DNA from 3 places in the Bifidobacterium catenulatum DSM 16992 genome. Region 1 is predicted to be linked to each of the others. Evidence: riboswitches for the same ligand, from Rfam matches in the RefSeq annotation. Region 1 holds a riboswitch; each other region holds the start of a gene.

What was found. Region 1 has a riboswitch for thiamine pyrophosphate ahead of BBCT_RS05305 (solute carrier family 23 protein). Riboswitches for the same ligand answer to the same signal wherever they lie in the genome.
Region 2: another riboswitch for thiamine pyrophosphate. It lies ahead of BBCT_RS06280 (hydroxyethylthiazole kinase); the one in region 1 lies ahead of BBCT_RS05305 (solute carrier family 23 protein).
Region 3: another riboswitch for thiamine pyrophosphate. It lies ahead of thiC (phosphomethylpyrimidine synthase ThiC); the one in region 1 lies ahead of BBCT_RS05305 (solute carrier family 23 protein).

The regions. Positions count from the first base shown of each region.
Region 1 is NZ_AP012325.1:1,217,309-1,227,456, forward strand. Features, by position in the region: gene pheT (phenylalanine--tRNA ligase subunit beta) at 1-1,198, opposite strand, end outside; gene pheS (phenylalanine--tRNA ligase subunit alpha) at 1,206-2,273, opposite strand; gene BBCT_RS05290 (TrmH family RNA methyltransferase) at 2,339-3,211, opposite strand; gene BBCT_RS05295 (ABC transporter permease) at 3,686-4,882, shown strand; gene BBCT_RS05300 (ABC transporter ATP-binding protein) at 4,916-5,662, shown strand; TPP riboswitch at 5,806-5,913, shown strand; gene BBCT_RS05305 (solute carrier family 23 protein) at 6,101-7,390, shown strand; gene BBCT_RS05310 (LuxE/PaaK family acyltransferase) at 7,437-8,579, shown strand; gene BBCT_RS05315 (acyl-CoA reductase) at 8,576-10,078, shown strand; gene BBCT_RS05320 (SDR family oxidoreductase) at 10,133-10,148, shown strand, end outside.
Region 2 is NZ_AP012325.1:1,467,939-1,478,086, forward strand. Features, by position in the region: gene dusB (tRNA dihydrouridine synthase DusB) at 1-476, opposite strand, end outside; gene BBCT_RS06275 (glycine--tRNA ligase) at 506-1,981, opposite strand; TPP riboswitch at 2,274-2,383, shown strand; gene BBCT_RS06280 (hydroxyethylthiazole kinase) at 2,374-3,243, shown strand; partial or broken gene BBCT_RS06285 (thiamine phosphate synthase) at 3,373-4,116, shown strand; gene thiD (bifunctional hydroxymethylpyrimidine kinase/phosphomethylpyrimidine kinase) at 4,194-5,036, shown strand; gene BBCT_RS06295 (thiamine-binding protein) at 5,096-5,461, shown strand; gene BBCT_RS06300 (LacI family DNA-binding transcriptional regulator) at 5,559-6,602, shown strand; gene BBCT_RS06305 (MFS transporter) at 6,885-8,210, shown strand; gene BBCT_RS06310 (glycoside hydrolase family 32 protein) at 8,375-9,931, shown strand.
Region 3 is NZ_AP012325.1:1,030,007-1,040,154, forward strand. Features, by position in the region: gene BBCT_RS04405 (dihydroorotate dehydrogenase electron transfer subunit) at 1-361, shown strand, start outside; gene BBCT_RS04410 (dihydroorotate dehydrogenase) at 363-1,313, shown strand; gene pyrE (orotate phosphoribosyltransferase) at 1,342-2,037, shown strand; gene BBCT_RS04420 (LysR family transcriptional regulator) at 2,164-3,087, opposite strand; gene thiC (phosphomethylpyrimidine synthase ThiC) at 3,533-6,175, opposite strand; TPP riboswitch at 6,376-6,479, opposite strand; gene BBCT_RS09150 (hypothetical protein) at 6,650-6,799, shown strand; gene BBCT_RS04430 (arsenate reductase/protein-tyrosine-phosphatase family protein) at 6,852-7,226, opposite strand; gene BBCT_RS04435 (5-methyltetrahydropteroyltriglutamate--homocysteine S-methyltransferase) at 7,372-8,493, opposite strand; gene BBCT_RS04440 (sugar O-acetyltransferase) at 8,688-9,317, shown strand; gene BBCT_RS04445 (autorepressor SdpR family transcription factor) at 9,611-9,913, shown strand; gene BBCT_RS04450 (SdpI family protein) at 9,925-10,148, shown strand, end outside.

The DNA of each region.
Region 1 (10,148 bases):
CTTCGGACGGAATCTTGTGACGGCGTGCGGAACGCGCGATCGACACCTGATCGAAGTGCGCGGATTCCAGCAGGATGTTCTTGGTTTCAGCAGTAACCTCGCCATACATGCCGCCCATCACACCTGCGATGCCAAGCACACGGGAGCCGCGTGCGCCGTTCGGGGAATCGGTGATCAGCAGATCTTCGACGCTCAAATCGTGATCCTTGCCGTCCAACGTGGTGAGCTTCTCACCTTCGTTGGCGCGACGCACCACAATCGGCCCTTCGATCTTATCCAGATCGTAGGCATGCATCGGCTGTCCCAAGTCGAGCATCACATAGTTGGTGACATCCACAGCCAAGGAGATGGAGCGCATGCCAGCGCGGGCCAGGCGGCGACGCATCCAGTTCGGCGTATGGCTGGCCGGATCGAATCCCTTGACCGCACGAGCGTAATAGCGATCGCATCCAACCACACCGTGAATCGGATTATTGTCATCGACGATCACTTCGATGTCGGTCTTAGTGCCTTCCGGCAGGCCCTTGGTAATCGGCGCCTTCTCGTTCAGAGCGACAGCCGGATCGGTGTAGGCCGCACCGGTGGAATGATGGTATTCGCGAGACACACCACGGTATGAGAACGCGTAGCCGCGGTCCGGAGTGATGTTGATCTCCAGCAGCGGTTCATCCAAGTGCAGCAGGTGCATTGCGTCGTCGCCCGGCTGGAGCTTCTCATACTCTTCCGGGGTGAAGCCGTACTTGCGCAGCAGGATGATGCCGTCATGGTTATCACCCAATCCAAGCTCACGTTCGGAAGCGCACATGCCGTTGGAAATATGGCCGTAGGTCTTGCGTGGTTCGATCTTGAAATCACCCGGCAGCACAGCGCCAGGAAGCGTCACGACGACCTTTTCGCCGGCAGCCATGTTCGGCGCGCCGCAGATGATGCCGCGCGGCACCTTGTTGCCGTTCTCATCGGTCTCGTTGTATTCGTCGCCGACGTCAACATGGCACCAGTTAATGATCTTGCCGTTCTTCTGCGGTTCCGGAGTGGCATCGACCACATAGCCGACGACGATCGGACCGACCAGCTGGGAGGTGTGGATCTCTTCCTCTTCGAGACCGACCTTCACCAGATCTTTGGCAAGCTGTTCGTATGTAAGGCCTTCCGGAACCTCGACATGGTCCTTGAGCCAATCAATGTCAACCATTGGCATGGGTCAATCACTCCCCCATCACAAACTGTTCGCTGAATCGCACGTCGCCTTCGACTAGGTCGTGCATGTCGTTGATGTCGTGGCGCAGCAGCAGGGTACGCTCCACGCCCACGCCGAAGGCGAAGCCGGTGTAGACCTCGGGATCGAGGCCAGCGGACTTCAGCACATTCGGGTTGACCATACCGCAGCCGCCCCATTCGAGCCAGCCTGCGCCGCCCTTCTTATCGGGGAACCACAGGTCGAGTTCGGCGCTCGGCTCGGTGAACGGGAAATAGCTCGGACGCAGACGCGTCTTTGCTTCCGGACCGAACATGGCCACGGCAAGCTTGTCGAGCACGCCCTTCAGGTCGGCCATGGTCAGATGCTTGTCGACCGCAAGAGCCTCCACCTGGTGGAACACCGGGGTGTGGGTGGCGTCGAGCTCATCAGTGCGGAACACACGACCCGGGCAGGCGATGTACAGCGGCACACCACGAGTGAGCAGACCACGCACCTGATCGGAGGAGGTCTGGGTGCGCAGCACCATGTTGGACCCGACGAAGCCTGCGGCGTCCTTGGCCTGATTGCCCTTAACGTAGAAGGTATCCTGCATCTGACGTGCCGGATGGTCGGGGCCGAAGTTCAGCGCGTCGAAGTCGTACCATTCGGTTTCCACTTCAGGACCGTCGGAAATCTGCCAGCCCATGGAGATGAAAAAGTCTTCGACATCCTCCATCAGCTTCGGCAACGGATGGCGCGCGCCAAGCGGCTTGCGGTTGACCGGAAGGGTCATGTCCACGGTTTCGGCGGCAAGCGCACGGGCCTCTTCCTCAGCCTTGACCTGCTGTTCCTTGGTGCCATACGCACGACCGAAGTCGGCGCGCAGCTTGCCCATAATCTTGCCGGCGTCTTTCTTCTGGTCCTTCGGCAGCATGCCGATGGCCTTGCTGGCCTGCGTCATCGCGGATTCCGCTCCGGCGTACTGCGTCTTGATGGCTTTCAATTCCTCCATGCTGGAGGCGTTTTCGATTTTCGCGATGCCCTCGGCAACCGCATTGGTTACCGCTTGGGCGTCGAATACCGCACCTTCTGCCACGAGATACCTTTCTCATTTCCCGTTTGTTTTACGCGAAAAACGCGCAATTTCAACGTTTTCCGACTCTACATTCTTTCAACATGACTCGACATAGCCAAGCTCAGCAGCATTACCGACGAACTAGTGCCAAGGTTCAAGGATTCCGCTTTGCCATAAAGCGGTATGGACACGATCCTATCGGTTCGTTCCAAAACTTCCTTGGTCAATCCACGCGCCTCATTGCCGAACAACACCGCTTTGGCCCCGGCAAGCGTTTCCGGCATGGCAATTACATCCGTCAGAGATTCCGGTTGTCGGGAATCCGTGCCATATACATCGGCCGCATACACTGCCAGCTCGTGAGTATCGCACCATGCGAAGAAGTCGTCCGTTCCCATGGTCAGAATCGGAAGGTGGAACAGTGATCCCGCGGTGGAGCGGACCACTTTCGGATTGAACATGTCCACGCAGTCGTCGACCAATACCACGGCGGAGCAGCCGGCCGCATCGGCGGAACGAATCACGGTTCCGGCGTTACCGGGATCGCGAACCTGCCAAAACGCGGCGACCATCGCATGCCCGTCGAAATCGTCCAGAACGGCGGACGAATCAAGGAAAGCCTGCATATCCGCGACGGCAAGCACGCCTTGCGCGTCGGCGCTCATACGGTGCATCACCGCATGAGTGACCTTGTGCACATACACGCCGGATTGCATGGCCTTGCCCGCCATCTGCGCGACAACAGGTGTCGCAAATGAGGCATCGGGCTGTGCCGACTCGACCTCAACGTAGAGGTCCTCGACAAGTCCTGGATGGTATGTCAGCAGCTCACGCACCGACTGGGGGCCTTCCACCATGAAACGGCCAGACCGTTTCCGCCCTTTTCGATCGGCGAGTTCGGACACGCGGCGGACGCGCTCCGACTTGGGGTTCGCAATGACTTCGGATTTTATAGGCATACGCGTTAGCCTAACACCATTGCCGCAATGAACGCCCCGCCCATGTCGAGTTTTTAATTCAGAAGACTTTCAGATTCATTCCAGCTTCAGTCGAGCAATCCCTGAGGAATTCGCTAAGAGCGATTTTTTATCATCGGTCTCAACGCCGATCGCGACAGCGGCCCCTCACCCCTTCTTTCATCAAGGAAACATCATGTTCGTTGTGAAAAACGCATGGAAAAGCGTCACGAGAAACAAAGGACGCAACATACTGGTCATCATCATCGTGACCATCATCGCCACTGCCGCCACCATCGGCCTGTCCATTAGGCAAGCGGCCACAACCGCGCGAAACACTGGCTTGGAAAACACTACTGTGACCGCACAAATCAGTCTTGACCGCGAAAACTCATCAGTGAATCACGAAACCAGTCCAATTCCAGCGAATCCGACGCTTCAGACCAGTCTAGTGAAGGCAGGCCCAATGTCGGCGGTATGGGCGGCGGCAAGGATTTCGGCGGTGCGTCCATGGTCAGCGGCGATTTCTCGCTCGTCGGCTTCTCTTCGGACGAAGCGGTTTCCAATACATCGAACGGTAGCTTCACCATGGTTGACGGCAAAGTGTTCGGCTACGATAAATCCAGTGACGGTGACGCAATTATTTCCAAGTCACTCGCCGATTTCAATGCCCTCTCCGTAGGAGACACCATCAGCGTGGCCGATCCGAATGACACGGACACCACTTACCAGCTCACCATCGTCGGTATTTACAAGAATTCCACCGATTCCACCCAGCAGATGGGCGGGCCGATGGCCTCCAATGCCTCCGATCCGGCCAATGCCATATATACGTCGGTCTCCACACTGAGATCGTTAGGACTTGATGCCGACGCGGACACCGATTCCGCCGCACGGCTGAATTACACGTACGTGTTCTCCAGCAAATCGGATTACGAAGCATTCTGCGAGGATGCAATCAACGCCGGGCTCGACGACGACTATGCCGTCTCCTCCGCCGATGTGGAGAATTACGAATCCAGCCTGGTGCCGCTCAACAACCTGTCGAAGTTCGCGTTGACACTGCTCATCGTGGTGCTGGCTGTCGGTGGCGTGGTGCTGGTGGTCATCACATTGCTGAACGTACGCGAACGTAAGTATGAGATCGGCGTGCTTGCCGCGATTGGTGTGAACAAAGTCAAGGTTGCGGCGCAGTTCACCTTGGAATTGCTGATCGTCACCATGATCGGCCTCGCATTGGGCGCCTGCGCCGGTGCGGTGGCTTCAGTGCCGGTGTCCAACCAGTTGCTGGCAAGCCAAATCGAACAACAGCAGTCGCAACAGACCAACCAACGCGAACAGTTCGGTCGCGACATGCAGGGGTCGGCTGATGGTTCCGGCACTGGTGCGCAGGATTCCGGAAATGCCAACGACTCCTCGAATTCCACGGATTCGCAGAATTCCGATAGTGCATCCAACCAGAATTCGGCCATGCCGGGCAAGGGCGGCAACGGTCCTGAAGGCATGATGGACCGCGCGGTGAATTACGCTTCCTCTGTCAACGCAACCGTCAACCTCACCGTGGTGGGCCAACTGCTGCTGGTAGGTCTTGGGCTGACGCTCATCGCTGCATTAGTCGCAGTCGTATTCGTATTGCGATACGAGCCTTTGCAGATTCTTGCCGACCGTTCCTGAACCATCAATCATCATTCGTTGAAAGGATTTGACATGGCCAAAACAGACGAGACACGTCTTGATCAAACTACCGTATCAACCGACAAAACCACCAATACAGCTTCGCAACAATCCGATATGCCTGTGCTGAGATTGGACGATGTGAGCTACTCGTATACCAAGGGCGGCAAGCGCGTGCTGAAAAATATCAGTCATGATTTTCAGTCGGGCAGTGTGCACGCCATCACCGGACCTTCCGGCGCTGGCAAAACCACTATGTTATCGCTGATTTCCGGGCTTGCCAATCCCACAGAGGGAAAGGTGTTGTACAACGGCAACGATTTGTCGAAGCAGGATCGATACCGGTACCGTAGTCATGATATCGGCGTTATTTTCCAAGGTTTCAATCTGTTGCCGAATCTGACCGTCGCGGAAAACATCATCCTGTCGATGGACGCTTCCGGCAAGACCTTCGACCGTTCGAAGAAAGAGATCGTCAACGATCTGCTTGTACAAGTGCATCTGCCGCAGGAATATGCGAACGAACGCATTCTGCATCTTTCCGGAGGTGAGCAGCAGCGTGTGGCGATCGCCCGCGCGCTCAGCCACGACCCAGCCATCATCGTGGCGGACGAACCGACCGGCAATCTCGACCTCGCCACGCAGGACGACATCATGGGCATCTTTCAAGCCTTGGCACATGACGAACAGCATTGCGTCATCATCGTGACGCATAGTCCGGAAGTGGCCAAGGCCTCCGACGAGATATTCGAACTGGCCCCAATCAAGCGACGCCGTTAACAGACCTCGCACGGCCAAGCGACCCCGCGCGTATTGCGCAACCAGCTGGACCGACTACCGCAAAAGCCCTATGACATGCGTTTTTCAAAGCGCTCGCATGCCACAGGGCTTTTGGTTGGACGGTGACGTTATGATTGTCTCCGTCCGAAGTACAGGGGTGCCGAATACGGCTGAGATGGGCGGTGGTCATCGCCCGGACCTTTCGACCTGATCAAGATAACGCTTGCGTAGGGAGTACTGGGAAAACGTGTGGCTCCCATTAAAGGGACAAGGCCCTTTGTATTTTCGGCGCGCGCAAGCAACCGACGAAGGAGAGAGGGAACCATGGCCGGGACAGCGTCATCGTCAGAAACAACGCAAGCGGCACCATCGCAAAACGCAGAACCACCGCGAAACGCGAAGGAAACCACGACAGAGCGGACCGTCAAAAAAGCCACCATGAAAAACACACTGCTCGGCCTGCAGCATGTACTCGTGTCAAACGTGTGGCTCGACCCCGTGTTCGTGGCCGGAGCCATTGGCCTTCCTCTGGCGTTGTCATCAAACATGGTGAATGCCATCTTCATAGTGTCCGGTCTGGTCACGCTCATCCAAGCCACAAAACTGGTGCGTCTTCCCATCGTGCAAGGACCGTCCGCCGCATTCGACGCGCTGATGATCTCCGCCGGTGCTGCAGGATCATTGGCCGCCGCCGGCACATCCATATTCGTCAGTTCGCTAATATTCCTGGTATTGTGCCTGACCCGCGTGATCGAAAAACTGCGGTTTCTATTCGCTCCAATCGTGTCGGGGGTAATCATTCTCCTCGTCGGCGTGTCACTCTCCGGCTTCACACTAAGCGAATTCCTTGGCGGCGCGCCAGGAGACCCGGGATTCGCCGATCCGAAGACGCTGACCGTCTCCATCATCACCTGCATGCTGGTGGTGGCGCTTTCCCAATTCGGCAAAGGCATGCTCAAGGCGCTGTCATATCTGATCGCGCTGGCCGCAGGCACCATACTGTCTTTGGCGTTCGGCATGGCGGACTTCTCCGAAGTGGCGTCCAAGCCATGGATCGGTCTGCCGAAGTTCATGCCATACGGCGGTTTCGACTTCAACGCCGCCATTTTCGTACCGTTTTTCATAGCCTATATGGTGGCCATCATGGAAGCGCTTGGCGTGTACCAAGCCGCCACAGAAATCCAAGGAACAAAGCTTGAAGACCGCCAGGTGCGTTACGGCCTCGCCGGAGAAGCGGCCGGATCGGCGGTCTCCTCACTGATCGGCGGTTTCACCACCACCGCATATCCGCAGAACGTGGCCTTGCTCAAGGTCACAGACGAAGGCAAGACCCGCACCCGTGTACCGGTGATTATCGCAGGTGTGGTATTCGTGACGCTTGGTTTCATACCGAAAGCCGGCGCCGTACTGTCGCTCATCCCCTCCCCGGTAATCGGCGGCATCTTCCTGCCGGCGGCGGCCAGCCTCATCAGCACCGGACTCAACACGTTACGAAAGGCGGAGAACAACGATCAGACCCAAGTGGTGATAGGCCTATCCCTCCTGCTTGGCATCGCATTGCCAAACGCATTAAGCGGACTTGAAGGCGGCATGCACGTGTTCTTCTCAAACTCGATTCTGGTCGGCGCATTCAGCGTAGTGATACTCAAGGCCCTTATCATCGATCTGCCAAACGCAATCGCACGGCATACGGACAAACCCACGGAACATACAAAACAAGCAGAATAATCAACATCATTGAGGCAATCCGACATATGACGGAGAGGATATGGTAATGGACATGCAAGCATCGCAGGAATCCCTGGAACTCAACGGACAGAAGACGATCATCAAGCAAAAAGTGCTCGATTTCATCACACAATACGGTTGCTCCCGCGCACCGGACGAAGCGTTCGACACGCTCGCGAAACGCATCTTCGCCTTCCAATTCGAGCATAATCTGCCATACCGGGCCTACTGCATGTCCAAACGCGTCACCCCGCAGACACTCACCGACTGGATGCAGATTCCGCCCATGCCCGTCGACGGCTTCAAAATGCTGACGCTCACTTCCGTGCCCGAACGGGATTGTGAAGCGGTATTCACCACCAGCGGCACCACGCATCCCGGTCAGCGTGGCCGTAATTTTCACCCCGATCTGGAAGTGTGGGACGAATCGATGATCGTGCCGTTTCGGCATTTCATCATGCCGGACCGCGAACGCATCCGTATCGCCGTTCTCTCCCCCGCGTGGGATATGAACGAGCATTCGTCGCTGTCAAGGTATTTGACCCGTGCTGTGGAACAGTGTGGCGAGGAAGGCAGCAGCTTCTTCTTTCATAAGGATGGTCTTGATTTCGCTGGTGTTGAGCGTTTTCTTGACGTAGCAGTGTCCGACAATGCGCCGGTGATGCTGATGGGCGCTTCCTCGGCTTATCTGTATTTGTTGGATTATTTGGACAAGCAGCATAAAACCTATCGTCTTGCCTCTGATTCGCGCGTGTTCGATACGGGCGGGTTCAAGAGCACTCGCACCGATATGACGGTTGATGATCTGTACGCGGCATTTGCTCGTGCGCTTGGCGTGGACCGTTCGCATTGCGTGAATATGTATGGTATGACGGAGTTGAGTTCGCAGATTTACGATCAGAACATCCTGTCCTATTACACAGATGGTTCATTGAACTATTCGAAGGAGACGCCGTCGTGGGTACGTTCCGTGTTCCTTGATCCGGCCACGCTTGCGCCGGTGCCAGACGAGGAGCAGGGTGTGATCGCGCATTACGATTTGGCGAATTGGAATTCCTGCCTGGCGATTTTAACGGAAGATCTGGGAGTGAGATCTTCTTATGGTTACACACTCAACGGCCGAGCGAAAGGCGCCGAGGCGCGTGGCTGTTCGATTACCGTTGATGAGGTAATGGCGGCCAACGCATGAGCGTCGTCGACGTTTTTTACGCACCGCGCGGATTCGCGTTCGACGATTTCGATACGCATGATGTTTCATTGCCCGGCGGCGATACGGTGACGCTGCGTTTCCCGCGGCTTGATGCCGGTATGGTGCATACGCTGGCTGATTCCGTACGGCAGCATCGCGATGCGACGCTAGCACGGTATTCCACGGATAGAATCGTCGATGTCATCGCGCGGGCCGCCGAGTTGTGGACGAATCCGCAATATCCGGAACGTCGGCTTGCAGAACGTCTTATTCCCGCGATTACCGGTTACGATGCCTCCATGGTACGTCTCGAGCTGAAACGGTATATGCGCATGTTCCGGCGACGGGAATTGCTGCGTTTCGTTGATGATGAACTGGATTGTCCGCAGATGCTTGATGAGTATCGTCCGAATCGTTCGGGCGGATATACGCGGCTGTATGGACCGGAATTGTCGTTCCACGTGTTTTCCAGCAATGTACCGGGTATTCCGGTATGGAGCATGACGATGTCGTTGTTGGTGAAAAGCGCGGTTCTCGGCAAATCGTCGTTTGATGAGCCGCTGATGCCGGTGTTGTTCGCCCGTTCTTTGGGAAGCGTCGATCCTGATATGGCGGATGCCTTGGCGATTATGCCGTGGCATGGCGGCACCACGGATTTGGAGGACGCCGCGATTGGCGAGGCTGACGCGGTGATCGCGTATGGCTCATCGCATACCACTGAGGCAATCCGTCCACGGGTGCGTGCCGGGAAGCCGTTCCTGAGTTATGGCGCGAAAATCGGTTTCTCGCTAATCGGCCGTGAGTCCCTGCGGACCGACCTGTATACCGATACCGTGCATCGCATGGCGGTTGATGTGGCCACATACGATCAGCAAAGCTGTCTGGCTCCACAGACCATGTTCGTGGAGCGCGGCGGGGCCGTTCCTCCCGCGCAGGTCGCTGAATTGCTCGCATGTGAGTTATCGTCCCAGCAACGTAAATATCCCTGTTCCACACCATCCGAAGAGGAATCGATGGCGATTCAGCGGCTACGTTCCACCGCGCAGATGAAAGCGTTGCTGCTGGGGGCCGAATCAATGGCTGGGGCCGCGGACGGCGCGTCCGACAATCCGTTCGTCATACAGTCGCGTTCAGGCACTGATTGGACGGTGTTGTATTATCCGTCCGTCGGTATGGCCGATTCGCTGTCCACGCCGTTGAACCGTACCGTCAATATCGTGGCGGTCGACCATGTCGAAGACGCGCTGCCTTCGTTGCGTCCCTATGCTCAGTGGCTGCAGACTTGCGGCGTAGCGCTTGGGCCGAATCGTCTGTTCGACGTGGCGCAACGCGTCGGGTCGGCAGGTATCGACCGCATATGCCCGCTCGGGGAGATGAACCGCGCGAAATCCGGCTGGCACCATGACGGCGGTTTCAATCTGCTCGATTTGGTGCATGTGGTCGATATCGAGCGCAACACCGATATGTACTGCGATGGTTTCGATATGGATGTCGAATAATCGCATTCAAGCAATCACACGAAACCCATATGTCCAAAACCGAAAGGAACTTCCATGCAGCAGTCCGATT
Region 2 (10,148 bases), 250 kb from region 1:
ATGATCTCGCGGAACAGATCCATCTTCCATGGCAACGCCGAACCGCCGCCGCGTCTGGTCACTTTGGGCACGGGACATCCGAAATTCAGGTCGACATGGTCAGCCATGTTTTCATCGATGACGATTTTCGCAGCCTGTTCCACGATTGCTGGATTCACGCCATACAGTTGCAGCGAGCGGATATTCTCGCTGGGAGCGAAATGACATAACCGCAATGCTTTGGGATTGCGGGCAACCAACGCGCGCGCGGTAATCATTTCAGCCACGTACAGACCGTCCGGCCCGTAGCTTTCGCAAATCACGCGGAACGGCCAGTTAGTCACTCCCGCCATAGGCGAAAGAACCACCGGCGTTTCAACATGCACCGGCCCTAAATCAACAGGCTTAATAATCGGAGGAACCGACGGCCTCACCGCGTCGGTACGCGGGTCGAGCACGTCGGATTCCTCGCAAGCAGTCACAATGCTATCTGGCATAAGAACGCTATGGTAACCAGTAACCAGCTTTAGTACAAGCCACCGGCTTCGGCGATTTTAACGGACTCAGGCCAAGCCTCGCCGCCCATCTCAACCGGTAGCTGCGGATAGCGCACATGCTTCTCGCCAATGCGTGCAGCCACATAATCGGCCACTTTGTCGAGTGCGACGCGCTCCTGCTGCATGGTGTCACGTTCACGAATGGTGACGGCCTGATCGTCAAGCGTGTCGAAATCGACAGTGATGCACAGCGGGGTGCCGATTTCGTCTTCACGGCGGTAGCGACGGCCGATCGCACCGGCTTCGTCGTAGTCGATCATCCAGTCATGCTGACGCAGGTCGGCTGCCAGATCATGTGCCACGGTCTGCAGTTCCGGCTTCTTGCTCAACGGCAGCACGGCGGCCTTGACCGGAGCCAGGCGAGGATCAAGGCGAAGCACAGTACGCTTGTCGACGCCGCCCTTGGTGTTCGGTGCCTCGTCAACGTCGTAGGCGTCAACGAGGAAGGCCATGAGAGAGCGGGTCAGGCCTGCGGCCGGCTCGATGACGTACGGCACGTACTTTTCGCCGGTGGCCTGATTGAAGTAGCTCAGATCCTCGCCGGAGTGCTTGGCATGCGCGGAAAGGTCGAAGTCGGTACGGTTGGCTACGCCTTCGAGTTCGCCCCAATCGGATCCCTGGAAGCCGAACTTGTATTCAATGTCGACGGTGCGCTTCGAATAGTGAGCCAGCTTCTCCTTCGGATGCTCATAGTGGCGCAGGTTTTCCGGCTTCACGCCAAGATCGATGTACCACTGGGTACGTGCATCGATCCAGTACTGGTGCCATTCCTCATCCGTGCCCGGAGCCACGAAGAATTCCATTTCCATCTGTTCGAACTCGCGGGTACGGAAGATGAAGTTGCCCGGGGTGATTTCATTACGGAAGGACTTACCCATGTTGGCGATGCCGAACGGCGGCTTGGAACGAGAAGAGGTCATCACGTTCTTGAAGTCCACGAAAATGCCCTGCGCGGTTTCCGGGCGCAGGTAGTGCAGCGAGTTTTCGTCTTCGACCGGTCCGAGGTGGGTACGCAGCATCATGTTGAAGTCGCGCGGTTCGGTCCAGTTGCCACGGGTGCCACAATCCGGGCACACAATATCTTTAAGACCGTTTTCCGGCAGCTTGTCGCCATGCTTTTCGGCATAGGATTCCTCAAGCTTGTCTGCACGGTGGCGCTTGTGGCAGTTGAGGCATTCGATCAGTGGATCGTTGAACACGGACACGTGGCCGGAAGCCACCCACACGGCCGGCGGAAGAATGATGGACGTGTCAACGCCCACCACATCGCCACGGGTGACGACCATGGAACGCCACCATTCACGCTTGATATTGTCTTTCAGCGCGACGCCGAGCGGACCGTAATCCCACGCGGAACGGGTTCCGCCGTAGATTTCACCGGCGGGAAAAACAAAGCCACGACGCTTGGCGAGGGATACGACTTCATCGAGTTTGGATACAGCCACAATGCACCTTCTGGTTTGAACGGTTTGGGGTCTTTACAAGCGCAAAGCCTACCTTTACGCGGTGACAGAACGCCACCCGCGTTACTGTTTCGTGGCGTTCTCGCCTTCAACAGTGTCGTTGTCAAGCAGCAGCGGCCAGATATTGCAGTCAATCATCACGGTTTTCTTATTCAGATTTGCCTATGAGATTTACGTACGCACCTAATATTTACGAGAACGTGCTGCATTCACCTGATCCCGGAATCGACTGGACCGCTCCAGTGTCAGGGCCTTTGTATAGGTTGAGTACGTTATGTACATGCAGGGGGGCTTTCCGACGAAAGTGGAAGCTGAGATAGGCGGATGCCTGACCCTTTGAACCTGTTGGTTAGGACCAACGTAGGGAGCAGACAATGAGCGATGACTCATTTTCGGCAACGCTGCGCAAACAGATTGTGCAGGCAGTCAACAGAGTACGAGAGACCACGCCTTTGGCGCAGTCGTTTACCAATTTCGTTACGATGAATCTTGTGGCCAACGCGCAGCTTGCCGCCGGAGGTACTGCCGCCATGAGCTTTCTGCCGGACGATGTAATCGACACTGCGGAAATCGCCGGATCGAACTACATCAATGTGGGCACGCTGCTGCCGTTCTTCAAAGATGCGCTGCCGGAAATCGCCTACAAACTGCACAAGAACGGCAAGACGTGGGTGCTAGATCCGGTCGCCGCGGGCATCGGCAAAACCCGTACCGCCATTCTTGAATCGTTCCGCACCTATACGCCAACCATCGTGCGTGGCAATGCGAGTGAGATCATCGCACTCGATGCGATGTGGGGCCTTGCTCAAAACGATTCTACCGTTCCCGGCACGCGTCCGGCAGGCGTGGAGGCTGTGGACGAGGTCGATGCAGCCGTTGATGCGGCCAAGAGGCTGGCCCGCCATCTTGTGAAACGCTCCCCCATCGGCGCTGGTGCGGTGGCTGTTTCCGGTGCGGTTGATTTGGTGACCGACGGCGAGCATGTGTTCCGTCTGCCAGGCGGCAGCGCGATGATGACGAAGATCACCGGCGCTGGCTGCTCACTTGGCGGCGTGACCGCAACATATTTAGCCGTAGCGGAACCGTTGGTGGCTACGATTTCCGCTTCGCTGCTGTACAACAGAGCTTCCGAAATCGCCGAAGCCAAATCTTCAGGCCCGGGATCCTTCCAAGTGGCGCTGCTTGATGCGCTTTGGAACGTCACCGCCGAGGAAGTCGCCGCCTCCGAAATCATCATCGACTAGACTTTGCCGCTACTCTGCATACCATGCGGCATGTTATGCAGAGTTCGGCAATTGCGTATGCGGAAAAACGGACGAATGCCGGTTTCACATTGTAGGCTTTCCGAACCACTTACCGAGAAGGGTGATTATATGGACAATTATTCATATGCATCGATGCGCGATACATTCGATATGAGCGCCTACTTTGTGGTCGGCCCGCAGGATTGCAAGGGACGACCGATTACCAGCGTGGTTGAGGACGCGCTGCGCGGGGGCGCAACGTTCATCCAGCTGAGGGCCAAAGATACCGACGCGAAAGATATCACCAGCATGGCACGCGATATCGCACAGGTTATCGAACACAACAGCAAATCCGATTCCGTGGCGTTCGTGATCGACGACCGTGTGGACGTAGTCTGGCAAGCACGGCACAAGGGCATCAAGGTTGACGGCGTGCATATTGGGCAAACTGATTTGGAACCGCAGGAAGCCCGCGCGCTACTTGGGGAAGATGCCATTGTTGGCTTGTCTGCCGAAACGGAAAGCTTGGTGAAGCTCATCAACGAGCTACCTGCCGGCTGCATCGACTACATCGGGGCAGGTCCGTTGCATGTGTCCATCACCAAGCCGGAAGCTTCCGTGGGCGGCAACGACGGTTCCGGACATACGCTCGACGAGGCACAGATCAATGCGATCTGCGATGCGAGCGATTTTCCGGTTGTGGTCGGCGGTGGTGTGAGCGCCGACGATATGGAGATGCTCGCGCATTCGAAGGCAGCCGGTTGGTTCGTTGTGTCGGCAATCGCCGGCGCAAGCGATCCGGAAGAAGCGACCCGCAATATGGTTTCGCGGTGGAAGGCCGTGCGCGGCGACGCAAAGCACGGGCACGTGCCGCACAAGTAAGAATCACGGATCACGAGTATTTCAAAACTTCAGATCATAAGTAAGCAAGAGCAAGTAAGGAGTCATTCATGACCAGCACATTGCCACCGGTATTGAGCATCGCGGGATCGGATTCCTCCGGCGGCGCCGGTATCCAGGCGGACTTGAAAACCATGCTTGCCAATGGCGTATTCGGCATGACCGCCATTGCGGCGCTGACCGCGCAGAACACCACAGGCGTGACGATGGTTACGAACACGCCTGTGGAAATGCTGGCCGCGCAGATCGACGCCGTGTTCGACGATATTCCGCCGGTCGCGGTGAAGATCGGCATGGTGTCGAGCGTTGAGCTCATCAATGTGATTGCCGACCGTTTGACCGCTCATGATGCCGAAAATATTGTGCTTGATCCAGTGATGGTGGCAACGTCCGGTGCGAAGCTCATCGAAGATGACGCGATCGCCGCATTGACTTCCAAGCTGTTCCCGCTCGCCACCGTAATCACACCAAACATGCCGGAAACCCAAGCATTGTGTGAGCTGGCTGTTGAGCAGGGCGCCGATGCGATCGACTATGAGAATGGCGAAAGCATCTCCAGCGAAAACGACATGGTGACGGCAGGCCATCTGCTTGCCGGCCATTTCGGCTGTGCGGTGCTCGTCACTGGCGGCCATGGTACGCAGGACGCCAGTGATGTGCTCGTCGAACCGAGCGGCAAAGTCACTTGGTTCCGCGCGCGCCGCATCGACAATCCGAACACGCATGGCACCGGATGCACGCTGTCGTCGGCGATCGCATCACACCTGGCACTCGGCGAAACGTTGCCGGAAGCCGTCAATAGTGCCAAACTGTATCTGACGGGCGCTTTGGAGGCACAGCTTGACCTCGGACACGGATCCGGACCGATGGACCACGCTTGGAAATGGCGCTGATCGCCGCTCAACAATCCAAGCCATATCAAGCCGATAGGAACGCAACGAAAGGAATGCACATGACCCTTGATCGCAATGCGGAAAAGCAGGAAGTGCCGATCAACCCGGAAACCGGCAAACCGTATATCAACACGCTTGCTGCGGTCGCCATCTCTCCCGCTGGAGCAAGTCCTGAAAAGTCCACGTACGTAGCGCAAGCAGTCGACGTGATCCGCCAATCCGGACTGCCGAGCGAAACCAACGCCATGTTCACCAATATTGAAGGCGACATTGACGACGTGCTCAAGGTGATTCGCGACGCCACCATGAAACTCGCCGGTCAGGGCTATCGCACCGACGTGGTGATCCGTCTCGACATTCGTCCCGGTTTCGAAGGCCAAATCCACGCCAAGCAGGCGCTTGTGGACGAAATCCTGTCGGAATAAATCCGGGATGGACCAATAGAGTATCGAGTAACAAAAAAGCGCGCTATTTACAAAAATAGTGCGCCTTTCTTATTGATTTAGGTATAGTGTAACGGCTATGACTACGATGAAGGAAATTGCCGAAGCGGCAGGGGTGTCCATTTCCACCGTTTCCCTGGTACTTAACGGCAGAGATGCGGGACGTGTGAAAGCCCCGTTGGCCGCGCTCATACGTGAGAAGGCGGACGAACTCGGCTACACGGTCAATCCTTTGGCGCGCAGCCTACGCACCTGCCGCACACCAATTCTCGGTTTCATCAGCGAAGAAGTCGCCACCACCCCGTATGCAGGCGGCATCATTCTGGGTGCGCAGGATGCGGCAAGCACCTACGGATATATGATCATCACGGTCAGCACCGACGGCAAGGCAAGCGAAGAGAATGAAATAGCCACATTGAAACGGTATGGCGTGGACGGTTTCTTCTATTCGAAGATGTCGAACCGCATTGCGACCGTGCCTGCGTCTCTCGGCGATTATCCGGTGGTGATGGTGGATGCCACCGATGCCGACAACCAGATACCCAGCATCGAGCCAGACGAATTCCAAATCGCCTACGATGCCACGAAACGGCTGATCCAAGCCGATTGTAAGAGGATCGCCTATCTCGGATGTTCGGAAAACATGATTGCGCAGGACGGTCGTTTTGCTGGATATCAGGCGGCATTGCAGGATTCCGGTTTTGCCTACGATCCTTCGTTGGTGTGCAATGTACTCCATAATGGCCCGGCGTTGCGCGCCGTCGATAAGCTGTTCGATGAACGCAATCCCGACGGTTTCTTCTGTTTCAACGATGCGCGCGCGTGGTATGTGTATGAATGTGCGGCACGTCGTGGACTGACTGTCGGCAAGGATATTTCCATCGTCGGCGTCGACAACCACCGCGTGTTTGCCGAAACGCTGGAACCGCAGTTGACCACAGTGGAGCTGCCCCACTATGAGATGGGTTATTGGGCCGCTTGTAAGCTGATTTCACTGATCGAACGCAAGCCCGTCGACAGCTCGTCCTGGCCGAGCACCACCGCTCCCCTGCCACCGTTGGATTCGCCGATCCCCGCGAAGATCCATTGCGCGCTGATAGAAAAGGGGTCAGTCCGAAGCTGATTTCCTTGATTTGAGATCATGCAAGAAGGTCTTTTGACATGCCTGTCGCGACACGCCGAAGGCCTTCTTTTTATACCTCATTTCGGCTTAATTACAACGCTTCCGAGAAGTGCTGTAATTATTGACGTCAATCGATTGACGTCAATCGTTTGACACGCTATTATTAAACCATGTTCATTCACTTGGCACGGCAGCTGGGTGAATGACGGCATAACACGGCATCGGCCAAACAATGAAGTGCTGCGCGGCAGTGGCACCAACAAAAAGAAACAGAGAAACAACATGACAAGCAACACTCGATCCGCATGGAAGAATCCTTCCTATCTGCAGAGTTCCTTCGGCATCTTCATGTTCTTCTGCTCGTGGGGCATCTGGTGGTCCTTCTTCTCCCGCTGGCTCACCGACCCGACCCACGGCCTGGGCATGACCTCCGCAGAGCAGGGCCAGATCTACTCCATTAACTCCTTGGCAACCCTGGTCATCATGTTCGCCTATGGTGCCATCCAGGATCAGCTGGGCATCAAGCGCAAGCTCGTGATCTTCGTTTCCGCCATCGCAGCGCTCGTCGGCCCGTTCGTACAGTTCGTGTACGCCCCGATGCTGACTGCCGGCGGCACCACCCGTTTCATCGGCGTGCTCATCGGCTCCATCGTGCTCTCCTCAGGCTTCATGGCCGGCTGCTCCCTGTTCGAAGCGCTCACCGAACGCTACTCCCGTAAGTTCGGCTTCGAATACGGCCAGTCCCGCGCTTGGGGCTCCTTCGGCTACGCCATCGTGGCACTGTGCGCAGGTTTCCTGTTCAACATCAACCCGCTGCTGAACTTCTGGGTCGGCTCCATCTGCGGCCTTGGCATGCTGTGCGTCTACGCTTTCTGGGTTCCGGCCAAGCAAAAGGAAGAGCTCAAGAAAGAAGCCGATCCGAACGCGGCTCCAACCAATCCATCCTTCAAAGAGATGATCTCCGTTCTGAAGATGCCGACTCTGTGGGTGCTCATCGTCTTCATGCTGTTCACCAACACCTTCTATACCGTGTTCGACCAGCAGATGTTCCCTAACTACTACGCTTCCCTCTTCCCGACCACCGAAATCGGCAACGCCACCTACGGCACCCTGAACTCCTTCCAGGTGTTCCTCGAGTCCGCCATGATGGGCGTCGTTCCGATTATCATGAAGAAGATCGGCGTTCGTAACTCCCTGCTGCTCGGCGCAACCGTGATGTTCCTGCGTATCGGCCTGTGCGGCGTGTTCCACGATCCAGTCAGTGTCTCCATCGTCAAGCTGTTCCACTCCATCGAGGTTCCGCTGTTCTGCCTACCGGCATTCCGCTACTTCACCCTGCACTTCGACACCAAACTGTCGGCAACCCTGTACATGGTGGGCTTCCAGATCGCTTCCCAAATCGGTCAGGTGATCTTCTCCACCCCGATGGGCGCCCTGCATGACGCCATGGGCGACCGTCCGACTTTCTTCACCATCTCCGGCATCGTGCTGGCCGCCCTAATCTACGGCTTCTTCGTGATCAAGAAGGACGACCAGGAAGTCGGCGGTGATCCGTTCTACACCGATAAGCAGCTCAAGACCCAAGCCGCAGCTAAAGCAAACGCCTGAGCGTAACCGCCAAAATCGGCAAGAACACAACTAAATCGTGCTGCCCGAAGCGTTTCCCCTTTTTCCGTTTCGGGCAGCATTCTTAAAACTTTTATGTAAAAATTAAATAAGCAACATTTCAACAATCGCAAGATTCAACAATCATTAAGAAAGGCTATTCAACGATGACTGGCTTCACTCCGGACGCACCCGTCCTCCACGAAATCAAGAACCACAGCGAAGCTCTGGCACAGGCGGAAGCAGGCGTTGCAGCCATGGCCGCCAAACGCAACAACCGCTGGTACCCGAAGTTCCACATCGCATCCAACGGCGGTTGGATCAACGATCCGAACGGCCTGTGCTTCTATAAGGGCCGCTGGCACGTGTTCTACCAGCTGCACCCGTACGGCACCCAGTGGGGTCCGATGCACTGGGGACACGTCTCCTCCACCGACATGCTCAACTGGAAACGTGAGCCAATCATGTTCGCCCCGACCCTTGAAGAGGAGAAGGACGGCGTATTCTCCGGTTCCGCAGTAATCGGCGACGATGGCAAGCTCAAGTTCTACTACACCGGCCACCGTTGGGCCAACGGCCACGACAACACCGGCGGCGACTGGCAGGTGCAGATGCTCGCCGAGCCGGACAACGACGAGCTGACCAGCGCCACCAAGCGCGGCATGATCATCGACTGCCCGCTCGACAAGGTCGATCACCACTACCGTGACCCGAAGGTATGGAAGACCGGCGACAAGTGGTACATGACCTTCGGTGTTTCCTCCGCTGAAAAGCGCGGCCAGATGTGGCTGTTCTCCTCCGACGACATGGTTCGTTGGACCTACGAGCGCGTGCTGTTCGAACACCCGGATCCGAACGTCTTCATGCTTGAATGCCCGGACTTCTTCCCGATCAAGAACGCCGAAGGCAACGAGAAGTGGGTTATCGGCTTCTCTGCCATGGGCACCAAGGCTTCCGGCTTTATGAACCGCAACGTTTCCAACGCCGGCTACATGATCGGCACGTGGACTCCAGGGGAGGCGTTCCAGCCGGAAACCGAGTTCCGCCTGTGGGATTGCGGCCACAACTATTATGCTCCGCAGTCGTTCAACGACGGCGAACGCCAGATCGTATACGGCTGGATGAGCCCGTTCGTTGAACCGATTCCGATGCAGAATGACGGCTGGTGCGGCAACCTGACCCTTCCGCGCGAGATCACGCTGGGTGCCGACGGCGATCTGCACACCGCTCCGGTTGCCGAGATGGATGGCTTGCGCGAAAACACCACCGATTTCGGCACAATCTCACTTGGTGTCAATGGCGAGCAGACCATTACTGATGATGCTGAAGCCGTGGAAATCGAAATGACCATCGATCTCAACGCCTCCACTGCGGAACGTGCTGGGCTGAAGATTCATGCGACTGAAGATGGCGCTTACACGTACGTGGCGTTCGACGATCAAATCGGTCGTGTGGTAATCGACCGTCAGGCCGCAGCCCAGGGTGATCGCGGCTACCGTGCCGCCCCGCTTTCCGCCGAGGAACTGGCTTCCGGCGAACTCAAGCTGCGCGTGTTTGTGGATCGCGGCTGCGTGGAAGTGTATGTGAACGACGGCCGCCAGGCCATGAGCTCTTTCAGCTACGCTTCCGAAGGCCCGCGCGCCATCAAGCTTGTTGCCGAATCCGGCACGCTTGAGATCAAGTCCTTGAAGCTCCACACCATGAAGTCCATCGGACTGGAGTGAAGCTGATCCAGGGCAGTAGCAAGGGGTAAATAGTAAGGTGGGTTCCGTGTCAGGCAAGATGCGGAACCCACCTTGCGTTATGCCGCAAGTTGTGACTTACGTTTTGGTTTGAAAAGCGATTTTCGTTTCAGAACGTGGTTTAGGGAGTGCTTTATACTGGCACCCCGGTAATGAACTTTTCTGACCGGAACGCGGACAGGCTCCTCACCTTACTGAT
Region 3 (10,148 bases), 190 kb from region 1:
GGTGTTCGGCTACCGTAATGTGCATTTCGGCGACGAATACGTGGGCAAGTATGCCGACAAGGTGTACAGCATCGACGAGAGCGAAGGCAATGTGATTACCCTGCTCGACCGTATCGAAGACGAGTTGCTCGGTGGCGAGCTTAAGCCGGTGATTCTGACCTGCGGACCTCTACCGATGATGAAAGCCGTGGCCGCATGGGCCGCGAAGCGTGACATGGCATGCCAACTGAGTTTGGAACAGCGCATGGGCTGTGGTTATGGCACTTGCGTGCTGTGCACGGTCGACACGTTGGATGGACGTTTGAAGGTCTGCTCCGACGGTCCGGTATTTACTCGTGAACGTTTGGGATGGGGTGAATGAGATGATCGACGATACCCAGCATGAGAACCTGTACGGTTCGTACGAATGGAAGCACTCCACGCAGGTGGCGGGCGTGCCGTGGAAGAATCCGGTCGCCACGGCTTCCGGCACCTTCCAGTATGCGGCGGTCCGCTGGTTCTACGACGTGAGCCAACTGGGCGCGGTCACCACCAAGGGCGTCTCCCCGGTGCCATGGGAAGGCAATCCCGGCATCCGTACCGCTGAAGGCCCATCCAGCAACATCAACGCGGTCGGCCTGCAGAACCCGGGCGTGGACCATTATTTGGAAGACGACCTGCCCAAGCTCAAGGCCATCAACGCTACGGTCATCGCCAATGTGGCCGGCCACTGCGATGACGACTATGTCGAAGTCGTGTCCAAGCTGAACGATTCGCCTGCCGACATGCTGGAAATCAACGTGAGCTGCCCGAACGTGTCCGCCGGAGGTATGAGCGTCGGCACCGATCCGGTGGCATTGAGCCGTCTGATCACCAGACTGCGCAAGCTCACCGACAAGAAGATGATTGTCAAGCTCACGCCGAACGTCACCGACATCACCGTGCCTGCCCGAGCGGCCGTGGAAAGCGGCGCCGACGCGCTGAGCATGATCAACACACTGCTTGGCATGCGCATTAACATTCGCACTGGAGAGCCGATCATCGACCATGTGACCGGCGGCGTTTCCGGACCGGCCGTGCTGCCGATGGGACTCGTGGCCGTGTGGAAGACCCGCTCCGCATTACCGAAAACTCCGATCATCGGCATCGGCGGCATCGATTCCGGTGAGAAGGCGCTCGAATACCTGTATGCCGGCGCGAACGCCGTGGAAGTCGGCGCAGCCGCACTGTTCGAACCGACCGCACCATTGCGCGTGGCCCGCGAACTCGACGACCTACTCGACGCACGCCCCGAACTCGCAGACAAGCTCGCCAAGGGCGAAACTTGGCGCTGACCTCGATTATTCATCAAAGGAGCATGACATGACTGAATCCCTCGACCACCGTTTTACCAAGTTCCTGCTGGAAGCACAGGCACTGAAATTCGGCGAGTTCACGCTGAAGTCCGGTCGCAAGTCGCCGTATTTCATCAATGCTGGCGCATTCAACGACGGACGTAAGATCGCCACACTCGGCGCATTCTATGCGGAGAAGATCGCGGCAGAAATCGAAGCAGGCAATCTACCGGACGACATCGACACCATTTTCGGCCCTGCCTACAAGGGCATTCCGCTGGGCGTCTCCACCGCAATCGCTCTGACTTCCGACCACGGTATGGAAGTCGGCTACACCTTCGACCGCAAGGAGAAGAAGGATCATGGCGACGGCGGCATGATGGTCGGCACCCAGTTGACCGACGGTATGAAGGTGCTGCTCGTCGACGATGTGATGACCGCAGGCACCGCAGTACGCGAGGTCATTCCCAAGCTCAAAGCCGAAGCGAATGTGGAGGTCGTTGGCTTGGTGCTTTCCGTGGATCGTATGGAAAAGACCAAGGATTCCGACATGTCCGCGGTGAAGGCAGTCGAAGCAGAGTTCGGCTTCCCGGTGTTCGCCATCGCCAATGTGCGTGAGATCTTCGAAGCCGGCCAGCATATCGAAACCGCTGACGGCACCGCGTACGTGACCGACGATATCAAGGCCGCTGCCGACGCCTATCTGAAGCAGTATGGCGCCTGAATTCCATAGGTGAATCGTATAGGATCCTATAGTCGAACATGTAAAAAAGTGCCTCGCACCAATCGAAAGCATCGGTGCGAGGCACTTTTCATATCTCATAGCAGAGTGCATCCAGTCGATGTGCACTCAGTCGATCAGGTTGTATCCATGGTCGGCCACCACCGACTTGAGCTTCTCCAAATAGTTTTCCGCGGCCTTCGACAGCTTTGCACGCTCGTTCGTGATCCAGCCGACCAGCATGGTCTCATCGGTGTCAAGCGGTACGGTCACGATTTTCTCATTGTTGAGATCGCCGTTATCGATGCCGGTGCACACGGTATAGCCGTTCAGACCGATGATGAAGTTCAGAATCGTCGCACGGTCGGTCACGTTGATCTGCTTGGGAGAGTATTCCGGCCAGACCGCCTCTTCGGCGAAGAAGAAGCTGCCCTCCTCGCCCTGCTCGTACTGGATGAACGGGAACGGCTTCAGATCGTCCATCGTGACTTTCTTCTTGCCGGCCAGCGGATTGCTGCGCGAAATGAACACATGCAACGGGGCGCGGAACAGTGGATGGAATTCCAAATGCTTTTCGCGCAACATCTTGCCGATCACGTCCTTGTTGAAATCGGACAGATAGATGATGCCGATTTCGGAAAGCATGTTCGCCACTTGGTTGATGATGTCTTTGGTGCGCGTCTCACGAATGGTGAACTCGTATTCGTCGGATTTGATGGAGTTGATCATTTCCACGAACGCTTCGACAGCGAACATGTAATGCTGTGTGGACACGGAGCACAGCTGCTTGCGTGGCTTCGCGTTCTTGTAACGTTCTTCGAGCAGCGACGCTTGGTCGAGCACCTGGCGCGCGTAGGTGAGGAATTCCGCTCCGTCCACGGTCAAGGCGATGCCTTGCGACGAGCGGGTGAAGATCTCGATGCCAAGCTCGTTCTCGAGTTCCTTCACAGATGAGCTCAACGCGGGCTGTGACACGTACAGTTCGTGCGAGGCTTCGTTCATGGAACCGCATTCCACGATCTTCACAATATATTTCAGCTGAAGAAGAGTCATAAACTCAGGTTAGAGCCATGTGCTGACTGTGGGGGAGCACTTATACCCTCTTGTCTGGATAGTGGACTACCGATCACACAGATCGAGGATACGGAAAACCAATTGCAGCAAAGCGAAATAGACGCGGTGCAGCAAGCGGTGACCGCGCAGACGCAGCTTTCCATCGCTCAAGCGTAGATTGACTCCGCATCATCCTAGTTGGTTTCCGTGCAAGTGTAGATTGACGAGGCCCGCACACAGTTGGAGACCACCAAAACCGTGCTCGACAAAACCAGCCAGATATTCGCTCAATGGAGACAGACCGGCTTGACGGGTCAGTCTTACACTCAAAAGAGTGTCTCTATCGGAGTGCTCCGTATCGCCATACAAGCAACAAAAAGGGATTGCCCGGCCTTCTACCACACCAGACAATCCCGTTCGTCACAAAAACCTACTACAGTTCGGTCTACTGGTACAGATGGCCGCCCTGCTCGCGGAAGCGCTCGCTCATGGCTTGCATGCCGGCAGCGATGGTTTGCGCGTCGGCGACGAGCTTCTCCTGTGCTTCGGCATTACCGAATTTTTTGCGGATGTTTTGGCTGATGGCCATGGAGCAGAACTTTGGACCGCACATCGAACAGAAATGCGCCATTTTCGCAGGCTCGGCCGGCAAAGTATCATCATGGAACGCGATGGCGGTGTCCGGATCGTAGCTCAGGTTGAACTGGTCGAGCCAACGGAATTCGAAACGTGCCTTGCTCATGGCATTGTCGCGGTCGATGGCATGCGGATGATGCTTGGCGATATCAGCTGCATGGCAGGCGATCTTGTATGCGATCACACCTTGCTTCACATCGTCCTTATTCGGCAACCCAAGATGTTCCTTCGGTGTCACATAACACAGCATGGCAGTACCATAGCGGGCGATTTCCACACCGCCGATCGCCGACGTGATGTGGTCGTAGCCGGGAGCGGTGTCAGTGGTGAGCGGTCCAAGCGTGTAGAATGGCGCGTCCTTGCAGATCGCCTTTTCCATTTCGATGTTCATGCGCACGGTGTCGAACGGAATATGGCCAGGCCCTTCGATCATCACCTGCACGTCGTGTTCCCATGCACGCTGGGTAAGCTCGCCCAAAGTCATCAGTTCGGCAAACTGTGCCGCATCGTTCGCATCGGCAAGCGATCCCGGACGAAGTCCATCACCCAGTGAGAACGCCACATCGTACTTGGCGAAGATCTCACACAATTCATCGAAATGCGTATACAGGAAGCTTTCCTGATGATGCTGCAAACACCATTCAGCCATGATCGAACCGCCACGCGAAACAATGCCTGTCATACGGTTCGCCGTCAACGGCACGAAACGCAGCAGCACACCGGCATGAATCGTCATATAGTCCACGCCCTGTTCGCACTGTTCGATCACCGTGTCACGGAACAGTTCCCAGCTGAGCTTGGACGCATCATCCTCCACCTTTTCGAGCGCCTGATACATTGGCACGGTACCAATCGGCACGGGGGAGTTGCGCAAAATCCATTCACGAGTGGTGTGAATGTCGTTGCCGGTAGACAGATCCATTACAGTGTCGGCACCCCACTTGGTGGCCCACGTGAGCTTCTCCACCTCCTCGTCAATAGACGAAGTGACCGCCGAATTGCCCATATTGGCGTTGAGCTTGGTGAGGAACTTCGAGCCGATGATCATGGGCTCGGCTTCGGGATGGTTGATATTGCAAGGCATGACGGCACGTCCTGCGGCCAGTTCGCTGCGCACCAGTTCCACGCTACAATGCTCGCGTTCCGCCACATAGCGCATTTCCGGTGTGATGATGTTGTGGCGTGCGTACCACATTTGCGTCACCGGATGATCCTTGGCCTTCATCGGCTTATGCTGGCGGCCGCGCCATTCCTTGGAAGCCTTGCCACGTTTGATGGCGCGTTTGCCGTCATCTTCCAAATTGCGGCGACGTCCTTCATACTCCTCGACGTCTCCACGGTCAAGAATCCAGTCCAGACGTAGGGGAGCGAGACCCTCCTTCGGATCGCATTTCGGACCTTCGGTGTTGTAATCCTTGAATGGTGCGTTCGGTCCGACGCCAGGCGTGTCAGACAGTTTGATTTCGGTGTACGGCACTTGCAGATCGTAGGAACCGAATTCGTTTTCGAAATGCACCGGCGTGGTTTTACGAATATGGGCTTTGTCTCGCTGCTTGGAATCGCGTGCGGCAATGTCGACACGCTGTTGCTTGGCGAGCTTGGATGCGGCCTTGGCTTCCTTCGCATTGGTGAACTTCTTTTCGCCGGATGCGCCGTCGGCTGTGTTGTCAGGGTTGATTTCCGCTGTTTTCTGGGCTTTCATGCGTGGTGCGTACCCGTGCTTTGCGTCGCTACGTACGGCTTTCCAGCGCGCTACCATATTGCGGGTTGCGGCTTCCGGATCATCGGCTCCTGCAATCGCGGACACCACGAACCAGCCTGCCGCCTTTGAATGCGCTAGCATTTCCATATCATCTGCGGTCACGCCACCGCCTACCACTACCGGAAAACCACTGGCTGAACAAATAGTGTTGATCTGCTCTTCGTCAAGCGTGCGACCGGAACCGTCATTGCCGCCTACGGACGCTTCCGGCTTGGTGACGGAAACATGCAACGGCGCAGCACCGATATAGTCGATGCAGCCGTCGGGCAATTCGTTGATGAGTTTGACCAGGCTTTCCGTTTCCGCCGACAATCCCACGATGGCATCTTCGCCAAGCAGTGCACGGGCTTCGCGCGGTTCCATATCGGTCTGTCCGATGTGAACGCCGTCGACCTTGATGCCTTTGCTGCGGGCCTGCCAGACCACGTCCACACGGTCGTCGATTACGAATGCCACGGAATCCGACTTATTGTTGTCTTCGATGATTTGCGCGATATCACGCGCCATGTCGGTAAGATCCTTCGCATCAGCGTCTTTGGCGCGAAGTTGGATGAAGCTTGCGCCCCCGCGCAACGCATCATCGACAACGTCGGTGATCGGTCGGCCTTTGCAATCCTGCGGTCCTACCACAAGATAGGCGCTCAGGTCGAAGCTGTCTCGCATCGACGCATATGGATAATTGTTCATGATTCCCCCTTGATTATGCTGTTTTGGGTTGGGAAAATTTGAATTCGTCAGTAAATGGGTATGCTGACACGCCCGCATTCTTGGATACATGGGATGGAAACGAAATTACGATTAATGATTTCGCGATGCAGGCTGTTTAGCTGACGCGCCTGTTGCGTTGACTCTTACGGATGCCAATTGACGCTGGCAATGCGTGTGTGCTGTGGCACTCATTCTCCGCTCCCTACGATGGTGTTAACCAACAGGTTCAAAGGGTCAGGCATTCGCCTATCTCAGCTCCGTTAGGGGAGCCCCCCTGCTTTATGTGTTGGCTATGAACTTACGCCCTGCACTGGACGTAACTTTCATCGAAGCCCATAGATGAGTCAGGCCAGTCGTCACTTTCGCATGCATCGTCTTCATCAGTATTACGTCCTTGCCGCGCAACTCACAGCGAAACTCTCCTTGCAGGCCACTTCGATATGACGGATCGTGTTGATGAGTGTGAGTTGGGTTACTGGTCGGGCAAGCTTTTCTGAGGGGTATGCCGGAAGCGGCCGGGGAGGCATGGTCAGTGCCGAGGAAGTCGCCGACCATCCGTACGACTATGCCGACACTTTCATCCGCAATACGATGGTGTTCACCTAAAATGCTTTGGAAGGGTCTTGGTTGGCGTCGAACGGATGCTGGTCAAGACCCTTTAGAGCTTCATGATGTTCTCTTCGATGTGACGGATAACAGTAATGAAAGCCTCATCGTTTTGCCCGGTTGGATCTGACAGATTCCAATTATCGTCGAAAGCCTTGCCGATATAGGGACATCCCACGTCGCAGCCCATGGAAATCGCGATATCAGGTTTTGGAATATCCGAAATCAGTTTGGAGTATTGCGTTTTCTCCATGTCGATGCCGTAAAGCTCTCTCATGAGTCGTACGGCATCCTGATTGATCTGCGGCTTGGTTTCCACACCTGCGGAATAAAAATCAAAATCGGTTCCGCGTAAATGCTTTCCCAACGCTTCGGCAATCTGGCTGCGGCATGAATTATGCACGCAAATAAAAGCCACTTTTCTCATAGCTTCCCCTGTCTGCGATGTTATGATTTCGCGATTGCTGTTCCGTATTATACGTTTCGTCCAATGCTCCGCGTCCACATCATCGAATAACACAATGCCCGGTGCGACCATGGCATAAGCTGGTCGTACCGGGCATTGGCTTGGATTATTCGCCCCAGACTTCTTCGGCGATGGACCTTACGAGTGCGATCTTAGCCCACTGCTGCTCCTCAGTGAGCTTGTTGCCTTCCTCAGTGGAGGCAAAACCGCATTGTGTGGACAGGCACAGACGCTCCAACGGCACATACTGGGCCGCTTCGTAGATGCGAGCCTTGATCGTTTCCGGATCTTCAAGTTCCGACCTCTTGGAGGTGATGAGGCCAAGCACAACCTGCTTATCACCGGAAACCTCAGCCAGTGGCGCAAAGTCACCGGAACGGTCGTCGTCGAACTCCAGATAGTAGGCGTCCACGTTCTCTTCGCCAAACAGCTTGGCTGCGACCGGAGCGTAACCGCCGGATGACAGCCATGTGGAATGGAAATTACCGCGGCAGATATGGGTGTTGATCACCAGGTCGTCAGGCTGGTCAGCGATCACCGCGTTGATCACGTCGAGATTCTCCTGCTGCAGGCGAGCCGCATCTTCGTCGCTCCAGCCGAGACGCTCACGCACGCTCTTGTCGCACAGGCGAGTCCACGTGCAATCGTCGAACTGCACGTTACGGCAGCCGACGGCATACAGGTCGGCGATGACCTGACGATATGCGGCCACAATATCCGCGGTCAGCTCGTCGTCATCCTTGTAGAACTCGTCGTACGGGTAGGCGTTCTTGTTGCCGGTAAGCACGAAACGGGTCTGCGCTGGGGAAGGCATGGTCTGACGAGCTACGGTATTGTCATCTTCAAACTGCTTGACGAACTTGAAATGCTCCACGAACGGATGATCGTGTCCGTCGAGCTTGCCGGTCACCGTGGCAGTGTCGGCGGGAGTGACCTCGTCATGGAAGGCAACGCGATGGGCGGCGGCGACATGGTCCACGCCATTGAAGCCCCACATGAAATCGAAATGCCACCAGCCGCGACGGAATTCACCATCGGTGATGACATGCAGGCCGGCGGCCTTCTGCTTGGCAACCAGATCAGCGATCAGCCTGTCTTCGACAGCCTTCAACCCGGCGGCATCAATAATACCTGCAGCATAATCTGCGCGAGCCTGCTTGAGTTTGTCCGGACGCAGATAAGAACCGACCACATCGGCGCGGAACGGCGCATTCTTGGAATATGTCATGATCCTCCTTCGACTATTGACTTGTGATTAACAATCAAAATGACAAAACCAACAATATGCTACCCCACCACCCACGAACGCGAAGCGCTTCTGCTCATGTTTTCGAAGGCGTGGCTTGTTGCCTCTGTAACTCCCTATATATGGCAGATTCATATATAATCACAACGGACATGAACGACTGCAAGGAGGCTGCCATGACTGTGCCGCAACGAGTGCTTGACACTATGAATTCCGGACTGATCTACACCTGCGATGACGAAGAGATGATCAAAGCGCAGCAGGAACAGATGGAACTGCTGTACGACTTCAACGCAACCCGCCCCAGCCAAATGACGCAACGCAACGAAATCGCACGCCAACTGCTTGGCGAATTCGGCGAGGACGCTTATATCGAACCGCCGTTGCATGCCAATTGGGGATGCAACACGTATTTCAGTGCGCACGCTTACGCCAATTTCAACCTCACGTTGGTTGATGATGGTGAAGTGCATATCGGCGAACATACCATGATCGGCCTGAACTGCACTATCGTTACCACCGGCCATCCGATTCGTCCTGACCTGCGCGAGAAGGTCACACAGTATTCGATGCCGGTCGTCATCGGCCGTAATGTGTGGTTGGGCGCCAACGTTACCGTGCTTCCCGGCGTCACCATTGGCGACAATTCGGTGATTGGCGCATGCTCGCTGGTTATCAAGGACATTCCCGCCAATGTGGTCGCATTCGGACAGCCATGCAAGGTGTATCGAGAAATCGGCGAACATGATGACGTCTACTATTGGCGTGACCGCATGATCAACCCGCCCTACGACCAGAAGCAGTAAACCATATCACTATCGACCAACCGTTAAAACAGGTCGAATCATCGTGAACTGGTCGTTATGACAGATCCACGATTCCATAATTTGCGACTGTCAAGTGAGATGCCGGGCGCACCATTGCTCCACCATACGGGTAAGGCGCGCCTTTTTCTGTGAAAACTCAGTCCTAGCTGCTCCAATCAATCATGCTTCCCACCATAATGCGCGAAACGTAACGCATACATGTCCGCGGTAGATATTTAGATAATTATCTAAATAAGAAAATGTTTAAACATTGCGAAGTGAAGGAGGAATGCATGGCGGGAGAGGGATTCAAGGCGCTCTCCGATCCCACGCGACGGCGCATTTTGGAATTACTGCGCGAACGTGACATGACGGCTGGTGAACTCGCGGAACAATTCAACATGAGCAAACCATCGATCAGCCACCATCTGACCACGTTGAAAACTGCGGGACTGGTAACCGACGAACGGCACGGGCAGAACATCATCTACAGTCTCAACACCACGGTGATGCAGGATCTGATCGGATGGTTCATGGGATTCATGGACAGCGATGGAAACGTCAATCAAGCGAATGATCAAACAGGCAATAAATAAAGGAGGGTCTTATGCGCGGGAATAACTTGAACGATTTCAAAAAGGCTTTCGATAACAACATCAACAATACCAAAGACAAGAACAAGACTGATTCGGGGGAGAAGATCGCTCCGATCGGACGCAATCTGTGCATTGTGCTTGTTGCACTGTGTGTAGTCAACATCATCGCACATCTTGCCTGCTATAGTCGGCTTCCCGAAAACGTGCCAATTCATTGGAGCGCCGATGGTTCGGT